Regions from separate parts of the Cobetia sp. Ld8 genome, predicted to be linked through region 1. Evidence: predicted binding sites of a transcription regulator. Region 1 holds the regulator's gene; each other region holds the start of a gene.
What was found. The regulator LexA, encoded in region 1, represses DNA repair genes until DNA is damaged. The targets are predictions, from matches to a motif close to TACTGTNTANNTANACAGTA.
Positions count from the first base shown of each region.

Region 2: a site for LexA is predicted at 1,958-1,977, ahead of recA (recombinase RecA). Genes of this name have one in related genera too.
Region 3: a site for LexA is predicted at 1,560-1,579, ahead of recN (DNA repair protein RecN). Genes of this name have one in related genera too.
Region 4: a site for LexA is predicted at 1,817-1,836, ahead of ACJJV2_RS11900 (YqiA/YcfP family alpha/beta fold hydrolase). Genes of this name have one in related genera too.

Region 1 covers NZ_JBISHF010000008.1:458,872-463,752, reverse strand. The annotation lists gene topA (type I DNA topoisomerase) at 1-614, shown strand, start outside; gene ACJJV2_RS12915 (DUF6586 family protein) at 614-1,093, shown strand; gene ACJJV2_RS12910 (hypothetical protein) at 1,346-1,585, shown strand; gene lexA (transcriptional repressor LexA) at 1,703-2,332, opposite strand; gene ACJJV2_RS12900 (TetR/AcrR family transcriptional regulator) at 2,900-3,577, shown strand; gene ACJJV2_RS12895 (L,D-transpeptidase family protein) at 3,577-4,119, shown strand; gene nagZ (beta-N-acetylhexosaminidase) at 4,379-4,881, shown strand, end outside.
Region 2 covers NZ_JBISHF010000005.1:194,875-199,755, reverse strand. The annotation lists gene ACJJV2_RS01435 (regulatory protein RecX) at 1-604, opposite strand, end outside; gene recA (recombinase RecA) at 777-1,844, opposite strand; gene ACJJV2_RS01425 (CinA family protein) at 2,060-2,596, opposite strand; gene mutS (DNA mismatch repair protein MutS) at 2,763-4,881, shown strand, end outside.
Region 3 covers NZ_JBISHF010000009.1:53,269-58,149, forward strand. The annotation lists gene dnaK (molecular chaperone DnaK) at 1-462, opposite strand, end outside; gene grpE (nucleotide exchange factor GrpE) at 666-1,289, opposite strand; gene recN (DNA repair protein RecN) at 1,666-3,336, shown strand; gene fur (ferric iron uptake transcriptional regulator) at 3,531-3,953, opposite strand; gene ACJJV2_RS16425 (outer membrane protein assembly factor BamE) at 4,032-4,460, shown strand; gene ACJJV2_RS16430 (RnfH family protein) at 4,553-4,864, opposite strand.
Region 4 covers NZ_JBISHF010000008.1:218,368-223,248, reverse strand. The annotation lists gene pgi (glucose-6-phosphate isomerase) at 11-1,714, shown strand; gene ACJJV2_RS11900 (YqiA/YcfP family alpha/beta fold hydrolase) at 1,996-2,748, shown strand; gene parE (DNA topoisomerase IV subunit B) at 2,963-4,843, shown strand.

The sequences.
Region 1 (4,881 bases):
CGATGGACAGCTACCTGATCGATGAGCAGCGCAAGCTGCACGTCTGCGGCAATAGCCCGGACTGTGTCGGTCACGAGGTCGAGGAAGGTCAGTTCCGCATCAAGGGCTACGATGGCCCGGTGATCGAGTGCGACAAGTGCGGTTCCGACATGCAGCTCAAGACCGGGCGTTTCGGCAAGTACTTCGGCTGCACCAACGAGAATTGCAAGAACACCCGCAAGCTGCTCAAGTCCGGTGAAGTGGCGCCGCCGAAGATGGACCCGATTCCGATGCCGGAACTTGCCTGCGTCAAGGTCGAGGACCACTACGTGCTGCGCGATGGCGCCAGTGGCCTGTTCCTGGCGGCCAGTCAGTTCCCCAAGAATCGCGAGACGCGTCCGCCGCTGGTCAAGGAGCTCAAGGCGCACGCCGACGAGCTGCCGGAGAAGTATCACTTCATTCTCGAGGCCCCGGATCAGGACCCGGACGGACGTCCGGCGCAGATTCGCTTCTCGCGCAAGGTCAAGGCTCAGTACGTCATGACCGATGAGGAAGGCAAGGCGACCGGTTGGAAAGCGACCTACGACAACGGTCGCTGGGTCGTCGAGGACAAGCGCAAGGGAGCCAAGAGCTGATGAGCCAGCGTGCCCGTACCAATCAGCTGCTGTATCAGGCCGAGTTGCTGCTGGCCCAGTCAGCAGCCTCTGGCGACGATGAGCATGCCGTGGCGCGTCGCATGGCCGGTGAAGAGGGCGCGCTCGCCCTGCTGGAGCTGGCGCTGGCGTCATTGCTGGAAGAGTGTGCCGTGACGGCGCGCTGGCCAGAGGGTAGCTGGCGCGAGCGCCTGGCGTCGCCGCCGACGCCCATCGCCGAGGTCGAGCAGCTGCGCAGCCTGCTGGAGCATTCCGACAGCTGGTTGTCTGAGCTGGTCGCGGATGTGACCCGCCTGCATGAAGAGGGCGGCGTCGCTCGCCGCGAGGAATCGCGTTCGCGTGGTGATGGTCTGATCATCGCGGCAGCCTCGAGCGCCTCGCTGGCCGAGCGTCTCAGTGCCGCCATCACGGCATTCAAGGCGCTGCTGCCGCAGCTGCGCGAGTCGAGTGTCGAGTGGTAGGTCAAGGCGTTGATCTGGTGCTGCACGCTGGTGATGACTGGCGCATGGCAATCGGGTGACGTTTCGCCTTCACGGGTGCTAGACTGATCGCATTGTGGCAAGCCCTGCATTCTCCGGTACGACCATGGCTCTGGCTGTGGTCGTACTTTTTTCTGCGTCGCTGATGGCAACGCGGTGCCGGGCTTGCCAGCCGTCGCGCTGACGATTACAACGACGCCGGTATCTCGCGAGATGCCGTGCAGGAGGAATGACGTGTCCGATCCCGCCGTACTTGAAATTGTGCAAATGGAAGATGGTGAAGTGATTCTGCGCGCCGCGGAAAGCGAAGGTGAGCCGCTGCTCAGCATTCGCATTTCGGACGAGGCCGCTGATCTGCTGCGTGACAATCGTTTCGAGGTCGCGCGTGAGATGATCGACCACGCCATCACCCGGACTCGCCTCTGGGATGGTGAAGAAGACGAGGACGAGCAGTCAGAAGGCATCGTGCACTGATTCATCGCTCGCGCTTCGCGCACAAAAAAACCCGCCTCGAGGCGGGTTTTTTTGTGCAATGCGTGCGGCTTTTCTGCTGCTCAGAACTCTGCGAGAAAAGCGCTGCTGGTCAAGGCCTCAGTGCAGGCCGCCATCGCGGATGACGCCCACCCCGAGACCCTCGATCTCCAGGCTGTCCGTGCGCAGGTCGACCTTGATCGGCGAGAAGTCCTCGTTCTCGGCTTCCAGCCACACGTAATGCCCGTCACGGCGGAAGCGCTTGACGGTGACCTCATCCCCCAGACGTGCCACCACGATCTGGCCGTCACGCACGCTGCTGGTGCGGTGCACGGCCAGCAGGTCGCCTTCCAGAATTCCCACGTCCTTCATCGACACGCCGCGCACGCGCAACAGGTAGTCGGCAGCCGGCGAGAAGTAGTCGCTCGGCAGCGGGCAGTGACGGTCGATATGCTCGCTGGCAAGAATCGGACTGCCGGCGGCCACTTCCCCGATCACCGGCAGACCATCGTTGGCGCTGTCGTCGACGTCAGCCAGCGACGGCACGCGAATGCCACGTGAGGTGCCCGGCACCATCTCGATGGCGCCCTTGCGCTTGAGGGCACGCAGATGCTCCTCGGCGGCATTCGGCGAGCGGAAGCCCAGCGCCTGGGCGATTTCGGCCCGCGTCGGTGGGTAGCCAGAGGACTTGATGGTCTTGATGATGAAGTCGAAGACATCCTGCTGGCGCGGAGTAAGCGGCTGGGTCATGGCATTGCCTTTGGCCTGGGCGGCATCTTGAGCTGACGGCACGGGGTGTGCATCCATACAACTGTCATTGTATCCAGTCATGGCGGTCATGCAAGGCATCGTGGCTTGCGTGGTGGCCTCAAAGGGCAGGTAGTCGTCGAGATATCGCTGTCTGGCGACTTTTCGTGCCGATATCCGAGGCACTCTTTCTTGAAGGGAATGCCTGGAAGGGAATGCCTGGAAGTGAATGCCTGGAAGTGAATGCCTGGAGATGAACCCGGCCTGGCTCTGGCGTGGGTGGTCAGTCACCGAGCATGACGAGCCCTTGAATCGGCTCGGTCAGCGTTGAGGGAATATCAGGCTTGGCTAAACCTCTGGTGTTTGAAACGCGAGAGAATTGTCAGTCATGGCATGGCGCGCTAGAATCAAGGTGTTTCAAACGAATGTTCGCCGATGGTAGTGCTCACGGGTGCCATGATCGAACGCGCCTTGCGGTGAACCTGCACCACCTCATGAGAGAGTCGCCGCGCGGGGCTTGCGCCGTGACCTACGACTCCAGTCCTTTTCTACCTGACAAGGGTTCCGCCCATGGCCCAGACCGATACCGTTACCCGCATCCTCGATACTGCCGAGGTGCTGTTCGCCGAGCGCGGCTTCGCCGAGACCTCACTGCGCAACATCACCAGCAAGGCCAAGGTCAATCTGGCGGCGGTGAACTACCACTTCGGCTCCAAGAAATCGCTGATCCAGGCGGTCTTCGCGCGCTATCTCGACCCTTTCAGTGAGCGTTTCCACGCGGCACTCGACAGCATCGAGCAGCAATACGCCGGGCGTCAGGTGCCGCTGGAGGTCCTGCTGGAGGTGATGGCGCGTACCGTGCTGGAGGTGCCGGCCGAGCGCAACAGTCTGCGTACCTTCATGCGCCTGCTCGGGCTGGCCTATACCCAGGGTCAGGGCCACATGCGGCGCTATATCCGTGAGCATTACGGCACGGTCTTCAGCCGCTTCGCCGAGCTTCTGAAGCTGGCGACGCCTGATCTGCCGGACAACGAGCGCTTCTGGCGTCTGCACTTCATGCTCGGCAGCGTGATCTTTACCTTCTCGGGCCTGGATGCGCTGCGCGATATCGAGGAGGCCGAGTACGGCCATCACACCACGGTGCGCGAGCTGATCCAGCACATGCGTCCGGTGGTGGTCGCGGCGATGGCAGCGCCGCTGCCTGCCTCGCTCGGGGATGGTGAGGCGGTCACCCAGGCGGCCAGCTGATGGCCTGCTGGGTAGCGGTGGATCTCTCGCGCCAGAGGCTTGAGATACGCAATGACATGCCGAGTGGCAGTCGTGATGCGCCGCCCCCCGCGGCTGACCCTGACGCGCTGGTGCACGCCTGCGCGATCTCCAGCGGCCTCAACGGTATCGGCGAGCTCGACGGCAGCGGTTGCACGCCAACCGGCTGGCATGTGATTCGTGCCGCCATCGGGGCGGGCAATCCGCGTGGCGCCGTCTATCGCGGCCGGCGCTTCACGGGCGAGGTGTTCACGCCCGAGCTTGCCTTAGAGCATCCTGAGCGTGACTGGATCCTGACGCGCATTCTGTGGCTCAGCGGCCGCGAGCCCGGCGTCAATCGTGGTCGCAATGCCCGCGGCGAGCGGGTCGATAGCCTGCGCCGCTACATCTATTTTCATGGCACGCCCAGCACTGAGCCCATGGGGGTAGCGGCGTCCCACGGCTGCATTCGCTTGCGTGATGACGATCTGCTGCGACTCTTTGCCGAGGCTGTGCCCGACACTCCGGTGCTGCTGCATGCCTGAAGGCGTTGGTGTCCGAGTCTGATACCCTCCATGAGCTGTTACCGGAATCTACGTGACAGCCCCTTGCCGAGGCGCAGCTGGCCGCGACTGTTCGATAGGGGTTCAGTCGGCTAGAATTGCGCCTTTCCTCGCGCTGGCAGCCTGATTCATCACGTTTCTTCCAGGCTGCCGAGCCCCGTAAAAGACATGAAGTCCTGGCGGTCGTGATTCCTCTCTTCACGGGACATCACTGCCGCAGGCCATGGACAGGAAGGATGACATGACACAGCCGCTGGGCTCCGTAATGGTCGATGTTGCGGGGCTGACCCTCGCCCGCGACGAACGTGAACTGCTGGCACGCCCTGCCGTCGGGGGCGTCATCCTGTTTGCGCGCAATTGCGCCTCTCCCGAGCAGGTGCTGGAGCTGAGCCGCGAGATTCGCAGCGTCAATCCCCACCTGCTGATCGCCATCGATCAGGAAGGCGGGCGCGTCCAGCGTCTGCGCGAGGGCGTGACACGCCTGCCAACGATGCGCAGCCTGGCACAGTGCTGCCTCGGGCGTGACTGTGATGGCTGCGGCGAAGACGCCCAGGCCGCAGGCCTGGGTCTGGCACGCGATGCCGGCTGGCTGCTGGGCATGGAAATGGCAGCCATCGGCTGTGATATCACCTTTGCGCCGGTACTGGATATCGATGTGGCGGGCTCGACCATCATTGGCGATCGCAGCTTCGGCGCCACGCCGGAAGACGTCATCGCGGTGGGCGGCGCTTTCATCGACGGGTT
Region 2 (4,881 bases), on a different contig from region 1:
CATAGCGCAGCTGCTCATAGTCGAAGCCGCGCTGGAGCAGAAAGCGCTCGCGCCGTGCGCGCTCCTTGTGCCCCTCGCCGGGGCCGGAAAAGCGCCTGGCCAGCGTCTCGCGCGCCAGTTCGAAGAAATCCACCGCCTCGACATGACCGAAGGCATCCGGCGTCGGGTCACTGGCGGCACGCATCACGGCATTGAGCGTCTCGCTATCGATACCACGCTGGCGCAGCTCCTGCTGGATACGCCTCGGCCCCTGCCCGCGCAGCACTCGCGTCCGCAGGAAGCTGGCGGCAAAGCGCTCATCGGATTGCAGGCCCTCCTCGGCCATGCGCTCCAGCACCTCCTCGATCAGCAGCTCGACCTCATCGCGACTCAAGGCCGCCTGTGCGCCCTCCTCGCCCGCGGCTTGCCGCTGTGCCAACTCGTCATCGCTGACCGCCCGCAGGTAGTCACGCTCCTTGAGATAGTCGTGCAGCTCGCGGCGGCTATGCTCGCGACGTGCCAGACGCGCGATGGCATCATTGCGCGCACGCCGTTGCGGCGTCATCGCGCCTGAGTCGAGCGGTTGATACTCAGGCCCACCCATTTCAGCGCTGTCATCGTGCATGGTCATGCTCCCCGGGGTTGAGCAGAAGGACATCGATGGACGTGAACGCAAGGCGCCCGCCTCCGAGTCATCGGGGCGGGCGCCTTGGGATCATCTCACCGGGTCGGAAACGACACGGTGCGATGACGCCAGCCTGGCGGCTGGCGCTCTTGCTCTTTCTTCTGGACGAACCTCAATCGAGATCGATATCCAGGTCGTCTTCACTCTCGGCGGCCGCGGTCTCTTTCGGCTCTTCCTTGGCTTCCGGTGCTGCCAGCAACTGGGCACGGATCTGGGTTTCAATCTCCTCCATGATGGCGGGATTGTCTTCCAGGTACTGGGCGGAATTGGCCTTGCCCTGACCGATCTTGCTGCCCTGATAGCTGTACCAGGCGCCAGACTTGCCGACCAGACCACACTGTACACCCAGGTCGATCACCTCACCGGCGTGATAGATGCCCTTGCCGTAGAGAATCTGGAACTCGGCCTGACGGAACGGCGGCGCGACCTTGTTCTTGACGACCTTGACGCGGGTCTCGTTACCGGTGACTTCATCACCGGACTTCACGGAACCGGTGCGACGGATATCCAGACGCACACTGGAGTAGAACTTCAGTGCGTTACCGCCAGTCGTGGTTTCAGGGCTGCCGAACATCACGCCGATCTTCATGCGGATCTGGTTGATGAACACCACCATGCAGTTGGCGTTCTTGATGTGACCGGTCACCTTGCGCAGTGCCTGGGACATCAGACGCGCCTGCAGGCCGACGTGAGAGTCGCCCATCTCGCCTTCGATCTCGGCACGCGGCGTCAGTGCCGCCACGGAGTCGACGATGATGACGTCAACACCGCCGGAGCGTACCAGCATGTCGACGATCTCGAGCGCCTGCTCACCGGTGTCCGGCTGGGAGACCAGCATCTCGTCCAGATTGACGCCCAGCTTCTCGGCGTAGGACGGATCCAGTGCGTGCTCGGCATCGATGAAGGCACAGACCTTGCCCTGCTTCTGCGCCTGGGCGATGACCGAGAGGGTCAGTGTCGTCTTGCCCGAGGATTCCGGGCCATAGATCTCGACCACGCGCCCGAAGGGCAGGCCACCGATGCCGAGTGCGATATCCAGCCCCAGAGAACCGGTGGAAACCGACGGGATGGCCACACGCGGGGCATCGCCCATGCGCATGACGGCGCCCTTGCCGAACTGGCGCTCGATCTGGGACAGCGCCGCGTTCAGCGCCTTGGTACGATTGTCGTCCTTTGCCATGTGGCCTCCTGTCGAACGGCGGAGCCACACGGGCTGCCACCTGGAATAGAGAATTCTGTCACTGAGAGCTGAGCAGACACCGTCAGACTAGCGGCTGAGGTGTCGTGGCAAAACCCTGTATACATGGACAGTATAATGCCGCAAGTTGCGTCACTCTGCCAGTCCGGTGATGCGCTTTTTCAGGCAGCACCCTCAACGCGGGGCTTGCATCGGGCTCACGAGTCTTCGGTGCCGATCTGCAAGGCCTCCACGCGCTCGATCAAGCCCTGCAACGCTTCCCGCACGGCGGCGTCACGCACGGCCTGCCGGTCGCCGGGAAAGTGACAGCAGCGTGCCTGCTGGCGCGCCTCGCTCCCCCACGCCAGCCACACGGTGCCGACGGGCTTCTCGTCACTTCCCCCGCCGGGGCCGGCCACACCGCTGATCGCCACCCCCAGCTCAGCGCCGCTTTCGCGACAGGCGCCCCGCACCATCTCGCACACGACCGCCTCTGAGACGGCACCGAACTCTTCAAGCGATGCCTCACTGACCCCCAGCAGGCGCTGCTTGGTGGCATTGGAATAGGTCACGTAGCCCGCATCGAAATAGCTGGAGCTGCCGGCAATCGCCGTGATCGCCGCGCTCACCCCGCCCCCGGTGCACGACTCGGCGGTGGTGACGCGCACCCCGCGCGCGACCGCCAGCGCCTGCAACTGCTCAGCCAGGGCATTCGCGCACTCAGCCTCAGGGGTCGTACCAGTCAATTGGCTCACGAACTTTCTCCTTGTGGAGGTCATCGGGTGAAAAGGGCAGCGAGCATGAGACATCACAGGCATTGGAGCCGGCCGCGCCAGTCCGTAGAATATCGCGCATCCCGCATGCCGTGCTCTCGCATGTGTGCTTTTTCCCATTGCAGTGCAGTCAAGGAAGTCCATGGCCATGGCCAAGAACAGCGCGCCCCAGATGACGCCGATGATGACGCAGTACATGAAGATCAAACGCGAGCACCCCGGCGTGCTGCTGTTCTATCGCATGGGCGACTTCTATGAACTGTTTCATGAGGACGCCAAGCGCGCAGCACAACTGCTCGACATCACGTTGACGGCGCGCGGCAGCTCCGGCGGCTCACCGATTCCCATGGCAGGGGTGCCCTACCACAGCGCTGAAGGCTATCTGGCACGCCTGGTCAAGATGGGCGAATCGGTGGCCATCTGCGAGCAGATCGGCGACCCGGCGACCAGCAAGGGGCCTGTCGAGCGCAAGGTGGTACGTATCGTCACACCGGGGACGCTGCACGATGAGGCGCTGCTGGATGCCAGCCGCGACAACCTGCTGGTGGCGCTGCACCGTGATGGCGAGACCTGGGGCCTGGCCGCTCTCGAGCTCTCCTCCGGTCGCTTCAGCGTGCTCGAGGTCAGTGGTGATGACGAGCTTCTGGCCGAGATCCAGCGTCTGTCGCCTGCCGAAGTCATGGTCGGCGAAAGCCGTACCCTCCCCGCCAGCCTGGCCTCGCGCCCGGGCCTGACCCGCCAGAGCGATTGGCACTTCGATCACGAGACTGCCTTGCGCCTGCTGTGCGATCAGTTCGGCGTCCAGGACCTCAACGGCTTCGGCTGCAGCCACCTGACGCGCGCCGTCACGGCAGCCGGCGCTCTGCTCGACTACGCTCGCGACACCCAGCGTACCGGCCTGCCCCACGTGACCGCGCTGGCCGTCGAGAGCCGCGATGACTCGGTGGTGATCGATGCCGCCAGCCGTCGCAACCTCGAGATCGATACCAACTTGGGCGGCACCAGCGACAACACGCTGGCCAGCGTGCTGGACGTCACCGCGACCGCGATGGGTTCACGCCTGCTCAAGCGCTGGCTCAACCGTCCGCTGCGCGATCAGCTCCAGATCGGCCAGCGTCAGGCGGCGGTGCAACGTCTGCTGGATGGCGACTACCCCTTCGAACTGCAAGGTCTGCTCAAGCGCATCGGCGATGTGGAGCGCATCCTCGCCCGTGTCGCACTGCGCAGCGCACGCCCCCGTGACATGGCACGCCTGCGCGATGGCCTCAACACCCTGCCCGAGCTGCGCGCCGTGCTCGCCAGCGTCGAAAAAGGCAGCGCAATCGATGACCTGCGCGATGCCATCCGCCTGTTCCCGGCACTTTCCGCGATGCTCAGCGAGGCGCTGGTCGAGAATCCGCCGGTGGTGCTGCGCGATGGTGGCGTGATCGCCGATGGCTACGACGATGAGCTGGACGAGTATCGCGGCCTGTCCGAGAACGCCGGCCAGTATCTGGTCGCACTCGAGACCCGCGAGCGCGAGCGCACCGGCCTGAGCAACCTCAAGGTCGGCTACAACCGCGTGCACGGCTACTTCATCGAGCTGCCGCGCTCGCAATCGGCCGAGGCCCCGCCGGAATACATCCGTCGCCAGACCCTCAAGAATGCCGAGCGTTTCATCATCCCCGAGCTCAAGGAATTCGAGGACAAGGCGCTGTCCGCCAAGTCCAAGTCATTGGCGCGCGAGAAGCTGCTGTACGAGCACCTGCTGGATGACCTGAATACCGAACTGGATGGCCTGCAGCAGACGGCCCGCGCGCTGGCGTCACTGGATGTGCTGACCGCCTTCGCCGATCGCGCTGCCGCGCTCGATTTCGTACGCCCCGAACTCAGCGAGACCCCGGGCATCGATATCGAAGGCGGACGCCATCCGGTGGTCGAACATGTCAGCGATCATCCCTTCGTTCCCAACGATGTGCGCTTCGATGATACGCGGCGCATGCTGGTGATCACCGGCCCCAACATGGGCGGTAAATCCACCTACATGCGCCAGACGGCACTGATCGCTCTGCTCGCGCATACCGGCAGTTTCGTGCCGGCATCGCGCGCCTGCATCGGCCCGCTGGACCGTATCTTCACGCGCATCGGCTCATCGGATGACCTGGCCGGCGGACGCTCGACCTTCATGGTCGAGATGACCGAGACCGCCAGCATCCTGCACAACGCCACTGACGAGAGCCTGGTGTTGATGGATGAAATCGGCCGTGGCACCTCGACCTTCGATGGTC
Region 3 (4,881 bases), on a different contig from region 1:
GGTCGCCTGACGCTGGGAATCGTTGAAGTAGGCCGGCACGGTGATGACGGCTTCGGTGACTTCTTCACCGAGGTAGTCTTCCGCGGTCTTCTTCATCTTCTTGAGGATTTCCGCACTGATCTGCGGCGGAGCCATCTTCTTGTCTTTCACCTGCACCCAAGCGTCGCCGTTGTCGGCTTCGACAATCTTGTACGGCACCATCTTGATGTCTTTCTGAACCACATCATCCTTGAACTTGCGACCGATCAGGCGCTTGACCGCGAAGAGAGTGTTCTCCGGGTTGGTCACTGCCTGACGCTTGGCCGACTGGCCGACCAGAATCTCGTTGTCGTCGGTGTAAGCGATGATGGACGGTGTGGTGCGACCGCCTTCAGCGTTTTCGATGACCTTGGTTTTCTCGCCGTCGAGCACTGCCACACAGGAGTTGGTAGTACCCAAGTCAATACCGATGATGCGTCCCATAATCGTATACCTCGAATCTGTTGCTAGCCTGAAAGATAAGTCTGGATGTCGGCACCTTGTGTCGGTGCCTGAACTTGTTTCTCTAGATGGGGTCGCGTGTCAGGGTTTCAAGACCCGGCCGGGCAAATTTTCCCGGGCCGGATCGCCCTGAGCCCCCACAGGGCGCGATCCAACGCCTATCGGGCGTCGGGAGCGCGCAGGCCTCAGGAGGCCTTGCTGACTGCCACCATCGCCGGACGCACCAGGCGGCCATTGAGGGTGTAACCCTTCTGCATCACGTCGATGACGCTGTTCGGCTCCGCGTCCGGGGACGGCACCATGGCGACAGCCTGATGGTATTCCGGATCGAAGGGCTCGCCATGCGGATCCAGCTGCTCGACGCCTGACTTGTTCAGGGCATCCAGCTGCATTTTCAAGGTCATCTCGATGCCTTCGACGTGGGTCTTGGCCGCTTCGTCACCCGACATGGATTCCAGTGCCTTCTCGAGGGAATCCACCACCGGCAGCATTTCCTTGACGAACTTCTCCAGCGCGAACTTGCGCGCCTTCTCGGCGTCCTGCTCGGCACGACGGCGCGCGTTCTGCGCATCGGCAGCCGCACGCAGCGCCTGGTCCTTGGCTTCCTTGACGGCCTGCTCAAGCTCTTCGACCTGGGCGGCCAGCATCTCGGCTTCCGGGTTGTCCACCAGAGAGCCTTCGGCGCCGGTATCGTCGGCATCCAGTACGTTGTCGATCACTTCACCTTCCGGCGTTTCCGGCTGCGGCTCGGCATCGCGAGCGGCACGCTGAAGCTCTTCATCCATCGGGGTCTGCGGGTCCTGAGCCATGCTGATCTCCTGCGGGCCGGCGTCTATGCGCCATTGCCCTGATTCGTGGCCTGCTGAGCTTGTTGCGAAGCATCACGCGTACTGGCTGACAGACAGGCCATGAGTTGCCTTGAGAGGCAGCAAGGCCAGGCCATTGCTGCCGACTGAAAGTGTCAGTGCCTCTATATGGGGACAGCACATCGCTTCTCAAGCCTTGCCGCAGGCTTTTCTCCCCACTGAGTCCGGCATGGATTGAAGGCCACCCGAACGTGCTGTATAAAAAGCCATGTTAACTGTATAAACATACTGTATGGCGACACCGTAGCCCGCCCATCGAGTCCGGGTCCGCTGATGTTCCCCCAGCACGGCGTACGTCAAAGCCCCCTCGGAGGTAGTCATGCTGCTGCAACTCGCCATCCAAGATTTTGCCATCGTCGAAACGCTGGAACTCGACTTCCGCCGCGGCATGACCGCCATCACCGGCGAGACCGGTGCCGGCAAGTCCATCCTGCTCGGCGCCCTCGGCCTGTGTCTGGGCGAGCGCGCCGATGCCGGCAGCGTGCGGCATGGCGCCGACCGCGCCGACCTCATCGCGCGCTTCGATATCAGTGAGCTTGGCGACGCCCGTCAGTGGCTGGATGAGCGCGAACTGGGCAGCGACGACTGCCTGCTGCGTCGCGTCATCACCGCCAGCGGCCGCTCCAAGGCCTGGATCAACGGCACGCCCTGCACCATCGCCGACCTGCGCGAGCTGGGCGAGCACCTGATCGACATCCACTCCCAGCACGCCCATCACTCCCTGCTCAAGGAAGAGACGCATCTGCGTCAGCTCGACGAATATGCGGGCCTGGAGACTCAGGCTGCCCAGTTGCGCGAGGACTTCCGTCACTGGCAGGAGGCGCATCGTCGCCTCAAGCGCATGAGCAATGATGGTGATGAGGTGCGTGCACGTCGCCAGCTGCTGCGCTATCAGGTCGAGGAGCTCGATGAACTGGCGCTGTGCGAAGGGGAGCTGGAAGCCCTGGAGCAGGAGCAGGAAACGCTGGCCAATGCCGAGCAGATTCTGGCCGAGGCGCAGTCCGCCGCCGAGTGCTGTGATCACGACGAAGAAGGTGCGTTGCCGCGCCTCAACCAGGCCCTGGCGCGCCTGGCGCATCTGCCGGGCAACGAACATGGCTCACTGGCCAGTGCGCTGGGCATGCTCGAGGAAGCGCGCATCCAGATAGAAGAAGCGGCGCGTGAACTGCATCGCTTCGTGGAAGTCACCGAACTCGATCCCGAGCGCCTCGCCTTCGTCGATGAGCGCCTGAGCCGCATTCACCAGATCGCGCGCAAGCATCATGTGATGCCGGACGAGCTGCATGGCCTTCATCAACGCCTGAGCGAAGAACTCGACGGCCTGGGTGGCGATGAGGAGGCCATCGAAGCCTTGCGCGAAGAAGTGGCTCAGCGTCGCGAGGCCTGGAAGGGGCTGGCGAGCGAGGTGAGCGCCAAACGCGCCACCGCCGCCCCGCAACTGGCCAGCGACATCCAGGACCAGCTGGCCTTCCTCGGCATGGGCAAGGCCACCTTCGAGGTCGCCATCGAGGCGCGGGAGCGCCCGCAGCCCGAAGGCATGGAGCGTATCCACTTCCGCATCAGCGCCAACCCGGGCCAGCCGCCACGTGCGCTGGCCAAGGTCGCCTCCGGCGGCGAGCTCTCGCGTGTGTCACTGGCGATCCAGGTCGTGGCCGCCAGTCGCTCGACCATCCCCAGCCTGGTCTTCGATGAAGTCGATGTCGGTATCTCCGGCGCCACCGCCGAGATCGTCGGTCAGCTGCTGCGTCGCCTGGGCGACAAGGGCCAGGTGCTGACCGTCACGCACCTGCCGCAGGTCGCCGCACAGGCACATCAGCACCTGCATATAGAGAAGCAGGCCGAGAAGGACACGACCCGCACGCACATGGCGCTGCTGGATGAAAGTGGCCGCGTGCGCGAGCTGGCACGCATGCTGGGCGGCATTCACCTTTCCGAGCAGACCCTCGCCCATGCCCGCGAGATGCTCGGCGCTGCCGACAGCCGCCACTGAGCGCTGTCGGCGCCGTTCATGCACTGCCAGCGACGTCCATTCGTCCAATGACGCTCCTCAACAAGACGAACGCCAGAGTCATGGATTGAGGAAACATGAACGCCAGATACACGAACGGCCGCCCCTGAGGGCGGCCGTTCGTGTATCTGGCCGGAGAAGGCTCTCCGGCCACGTCATCCCTGACGCAACCCGCGTCAGCTGTCGCTCTTGTCGCCCTTGGGGCGCACGTAGAGCACTAGCGCATGCTCGACCAGCTCATAGCCGTGCTCCTCGACGATCTCGCGCTGACGGCGCTCGATCTCGGGATCACAGAACTCTATGATCTCGCCGCTGTCCAGACATACCATGTGGTCATGGTGTTCTTCCTGGGACAGTTCGAAGACGGCGTGACCGCCATCGAAGTTGTGACGCATCACCAGTCCCGCTGTTTCAAACTGGGTGAGCACACGATAAACCGTCGCCAGACCGACATCTTCGCCAGCCTCAAGCAACGCCTTGTACACGTCCTCGGCACTCAGGTGTCGATCCGTCGATTTCTCGAGGATCTGCAGGATCTTGACTCGCGGTAGGGTTACCTTGAGTCCCGCCTTGCGCAGTTCATGGTTCTGATCGGCCATGCTGGGGTACTCTTCGCAGTCGCTTGATGTATCAGGTATGATCGGCCAAGGCAAAACGATAGGGAATCTTCAGGGCAAATGCAAAACTTGATCAAAACAGTCGCCTTTTGCAGCGCCCTGTCGCTGCTCACCGGGTGCAGCTACTTCAGCGTCTACAAGCGCGACCTTCCTCAGGGCAACCTGATCAAGCCGGAAATGGTCGAGCAATTGAAGCCGGGCATGAGCCGCGAGCAGGTCATCTACGTGATGGGCTCACCGCTGCTGACCGCCCCCTTCAGTGAGGATAGCTGGGACTACGTCTATCGCCTCAAGAAAGCGGATGGCGAAATCATCAACAAGCGCGTGACGTTGACCTTCGCAGGCGATTCACTCTCCAACATCGACAAGAGCGGCGACATCGACCAGGAAACCGTCATCGTGCCGGACCTGGACATCGACCCTCGCGCGGCACAGCCTAACCGTGCTGAACCCAAGGCAGGCGCAGCCGACCTGCCTGAAGAGCGCTGATCACTGTCCTCTTCACTCAGTGACAAGCCAGAACAACAGCGGGGCACCTTTCAAGGTGCCCCGCTGTTTTTGATTCTCGCCTGTATCTCGTCTTACTGAGCGGCGCGAGCGGCCTTGTCGGCGCGCCGCTTGCGCGCAAGCTTGGGGTCGGTGATCAAGGCGCGATAGACCTCGACCCGGTCCCCGGCGTCCAGCACATGCTCATCGGGCTTGCGCAGTGCCTTGCCGAAGATGCCCAGGTCCGCCTCGAGAAACACCTCGGCGGCAATCGTCGGAAAGTGCTGCTCCAGACGTGCCATGCGCACGGCCTCGCGCGCCGTGGTGCCGGGGGCGACCGCCAGCGAGACGATCTTCTGCTTGTCGGGCAGCGCATAGGCCACCTCGACCGTGATTCTGTCTGTCATGTCTGCTCCTTTGCTCT
Region 4 (4,881 bases), 240 kb from region 1:
AGAGGTGGCCATGTCCACTCAATCAGCGGCACGTTCTGCGCGTCGTAATACCCAGGCCTGGCAGGCTCTCGCGCGCCATCATCAAGAGCAGATGGCCGATGTGCATCTGAAGGACCTGTTCGCCGAGGATGCGGCGCAAGGGCGTGACCGAGTGGCGACCTTCACGCGCTCAGCCGCGGGACTGCGTCTGGATCTCTCCAAGCAGCGCCTCAAGGGCGAGACCCTGGAGCTGCTGCTGGATCTGGCGCGCGAAACCGGCGTCGAGCAGGGCATCAAGCGCCTGCTGGCCGGTGAACATGTCAATCGCTCCGAAGACCGTCCGGCGCTGCACGCCGCGCTGCGTCTGCCGCGCTCCGCCAGCCTCGAGGTGGACGGCGAGGATATCGTGCCGGCCATCCACGAGAGCCTCGAGCACCTGGCCGAGATGGTCGACACCTTCCACAGCGGCCAGTGGCGCGGCGCCACCGGCAAGCCGATCACCGACGTGGTCAACCTCGGTGTCGGTGGCTCGGACCTGGGCCCGCTGATGGTCTCCAGCGCCTTGAGCGATTGCCGTCCCAAGGACATCCACGAGATCGGCGTGCACTTCGCCTCGACCATGGATGGCTCCCAGCTGGCGGATTATCTGGAATCCTTCAGCCCGGAAACCACGCTGTTCATCCTGTCCTCCAAGTCATTCTCGACCATCGACACGCTGTCCAATGCCCGCACCGCGCGCGACTGGCTGAAATCACGCCTCGATCCGGAAGGGCGCCTGGAAGCGCTGATCAACCGTCAGCACTTCATCGGCGCTTCCGCCAAGCCGGAAAAGATGACCGAGTGGGGCATCGCGCCGGAACACCAGCTGCTGTTCTGGGATTGGGTCGGCGGCCGCTATTCACTGTGGGGCACCATCGGTCTGCCCATCGCGCTCAATGTCGGCATGGACAACTTCCGTCGCCTGCTAGCCGGGGCGCATGAGCTGGATGAGCACTTCCGCACCGCGCCGCTGGAAGACAACCTGCCGGTGCTGCTGGCGCTGGCCGGTATCTGGAACAACAACTTCCTCGATATCCGCGCCCACTCCATCCTGCCCTACGACGGTCGCCTGGAATACTTCGCAAGCTACCTCGAGCAGCTGGAGATGGAATCCAACGGCAAGTCAGTGACCAACGATGGCGAGATGATCGACTACTCGACCTGTCCGGTGCTGTGGGGCCAGCTGGGGCCGAACGCCCAGCACGCCTTCTATCAGCTGCTGCACCAGGGCACCCAGGCGGTCGAGTGTGACTTCATCGCGCCGATGTGCCGTTATGATCACGTCGAGGACGCCGAGACACGCGCCCACCTCAAGGCACAGCACCGTCTGACGCTGGCCAACTGCTTTGCCCAGTCACGTGTGCTGATGCTGGGTGATGACGCCATTCCCGGTGATGAGGCGCAGCCGAACCACAAGCGCTACCGTGGCAATCAGCCGTCGACCACGTTGTTGCTGGAAACGCTGACACCGGAAACGCTGGGTGCGTTGATTGCGCTCTACGAGCAGAAGGTCTTCGTTCAGGCCACCATCTGGGATATCAATCCATTCGATCAGTGGGGCGTGGAGCTGGGCAAGCAGATCGCCACCGCCACCGAAGCGACCATGACCACTGGCGAAGGCTTCGAGACGCTGGATGCCTCCAGCCGTGCGCTGATCGAAGCGGTGTGGGCAGCCCAGGATCAGGACCCGCGCTGAGCCCACGGCGGATGTGAGTGAGAGTGGGTGTGAGTGTGAGTGTGAGTGTGTAAGGGCATGCTGATATGCCATGCAAGACGAGCGGCGGCGTCAGTCGTCGCTCTCTGTTGATTTATACAGTATTCTCGCTATCCTATAAGCGAATCAATCGTTTACACTAGACAGCACGACGCGGACCGTCGAAAACCCTGCTCCCAACCTATGAACGCTCGAGAGATGCCCAGCCATCTTGAGGCGTGGGAGGGGAGGTTTCGCGGTCTGGCGTGTTGTCGGGAGTGCTGATGGCCAATTCCCCCTTTCCGTCAGATACGGCAGCGATGCACGCCACCGCGCCCGTCAAGGGTCTGCTGTATCTGCACGGCTTCAATTCGGCCAGTTGTTCGCCCAAGGCACGCTTGATGCAGCGCGCGGCAGAGCAGTTCGGCCTGCCGTGCGTGATGCCGGACATCCCCCCGGAGCCCGGCGCGGGTCAGGCGGCGGTCAACGCGGCCTATCTCACGTTGTGTGAGCGCCTGGCGCTGGACCCCGCAGACCCTGTCTGTGATGACGCCATCATGGTGATCGGCAGCTCCATGGGCGGCTTTCTGGCTACCTGGCTGGTCGCGCGTGAGGCCGCACGCCTCGAGGGGCCGGCAGGCCCTTCACAGAGCGTCTGGCGTCAGGGGCCGCGCAGTGTGCTGATCAATCCGGCCGTGCGTCCCGCGCGACTGGTCAGCGAATGGCTCGGCTCGGTGCATGCCAACCCCTATACCGGCGTGACGTTCACCGTCACCGAGGATTTCGGGCCCGGGCTGCTCGCATTGGAAGCGGAGCCGGTCACGGCGCAGCGCACCCTGGTGCTGTTGGCGACGGCCGATGAGACATTGGATGTCAATGATGCCGCAGGGCTCTATCAGGGAAGTCGCTTGATCATCACGCCGGGTGGCGATCACGGCTTTGCGCAGCTGGCGGAATATCTGCCGGCGATCATGGCGCATGGCGGGCACCGGCTGGCCCCCGCCACCGCAGCGGCGATGCATGTCGCGCCGGACTAGCAGGTCATGCGCGTGGTGCTTTCTGCTACGACACACCACGACCTGGCTGGGCACGGCACCTCTTGGCACGACATGGATTGGCACGACTTGGCAGGGCGTTCGATGCTGGACGCCAGGCGCCGGTCTCTCATTTTTCAGGAATCCGTTGTCCGTCTCGCGCATGTGAAATGGCGAGTCGGATGGCGGACGTCAACACCAAGGACACAAGGCTGCGATGAGTCAGTACAGCGCCAGTTCCATTGAGGTCCTCTCCGGCCTCGAACCGGTCCGCAAGCGGCCCGGCATGTATACCGATACTTCTCGGCCCAACCACCTGGCGCAGGAAGTCATCGACAACTCCGTCGATGAGGCGCTGGCGGGGCACGCGAAGGAAATCCGCGTGCGCCTGCTCGAGAATGGCGGTATCGAGGTCGGCGATGACGGTCGTGGCATGCCCACCGACATCCACCCCGAGCATGGCGTGACCGGCATCGAGCTGATCCTCACCAAGCTGCACGCGGGGGGCAAGTTCTCCCAGGACAGCTATCGCTTCTCCGGCGGCCTGCACGGCGTGGGCGTCTCGGTGGTCAATGCGCTGTCGACGCGTCTGGAAGTGGAAGTGTGCCGCGATGGCCTGCGTCAGCGCATCGCCTTCGAGAATGGCGAGAAGGCCGAGGAGTTGACCCAGATCGGCACCGTCGGCAAGCGCAATACCGGCACCCTGGTGCGCTTCTGGCCGGACGAGAGCTACTTCGATAGCCCGCGCCTGGCGATGCCGCGCCTGCGCCACCTGCTGCGTGCCAAGGCCGTGCTGTGTCCGGGCCTCAAGGTCGTGCTCATCGAGACCGATGGCAGCGAGACGACCTGGCACTACGAGGATGGCCTGCGCGATTACCTGCTCGGCGCCACCGATGGCTTCGAGCGCCTGCCGGAATCGCCCTTCGTCGGCCATTTCGAGGACGAGGAGCACGGGGTCGACTGGGCGATCCAGTGGCTGCCGGAAGGCGGCGAGCTGGTGCAGGAACCCTACGTCAACCTGATCCCCACGCCGCTGGGTGGCACCCATGTCAATGGCCTGCGCTCCGGTCTGCTCGAGGCGCTCAAGGAATTCTGCGACTACCGCAGCCTGCTGCCGCGTGGCGTCAAGCTGAGTGCGGATGACCTGTGGGAGCGCGCCGCCTTCGTGCTGTCGGTGAAGATGCTCGATCCGCAGTTCGCCGGCCAGACCAAGGAGCGTCTGTCCTCGCGCAGCGTCGCCGCCTTCGTCTCCGGCGTGGTCAAGGACGCCTTCTCGCTGTGGCTCAACCACCATGTCGATCAGGCCGAAGCACTGGCGGAACTGGTGATCTCGGCGGCCCAGCGCCGTCTGAAGAGCGCCAAGAAGGTCGCGCGCAAGAAGGTCACCTCCGGGCCCGCGCTGCCGGGCAAGCTCTCGGACTGCTCAAGCTCCGACCCTGCCGACAGCGAGCTGTTTCTGGTCGAGGGTGACTCCGCCGGCGGCAGCGCCAAGCAGGGCCGCAACCGCGAGACTCAGGCGATCCTGCCGCTGCGTGGCAAGATCCTCAATACCTGGGAAGTCGAGTCGCATGACATCTACTCCTCCCAGGAAGTCCACGACATCGCGGTCGCCATCGGACTGGACCCGGGCTCGGATGACCTCACCAAGCTGCGTTATCACAAGGTCTGCATCCTGGCGGACGCCGACTCCGATGGTCTGCACATCGCCACGCTGCTGTGCGCGCTGTTCGTGCGTCACTTCCCGGCGCTGGTGGATGCCGGGCGTGTCTTCGTCGCCATGCCGCCGCTGTACCGCATCGACCTGGGCAAGGAAGTGCATTACGCCCTGGACGAGAGCGAGAAGGCGCACATCCTCAAGCAGCTCGAGAGCAAGCGTGGCACGCCCAATGTGCAGCGCTTCAAGGGTCTGGGCGAGATGAATCCGCTGCAGCTGCGGGAAACGACCATGGCGCCGGACACCCGCCGTCTGGTGCAGCTGACGCGCAGTGCGGATGACGGCACCCACGAGATGCTCGACATGCTGCTGGCCAAGAAGCGTGCCAGTGATCGCAAGAGCTGGCTCGAGGACTACGGCAACATGGCCGATATCGAGGTCTGATCATCGGTTGAGCTTTCACAGCCAGCTGAACTTCGAAA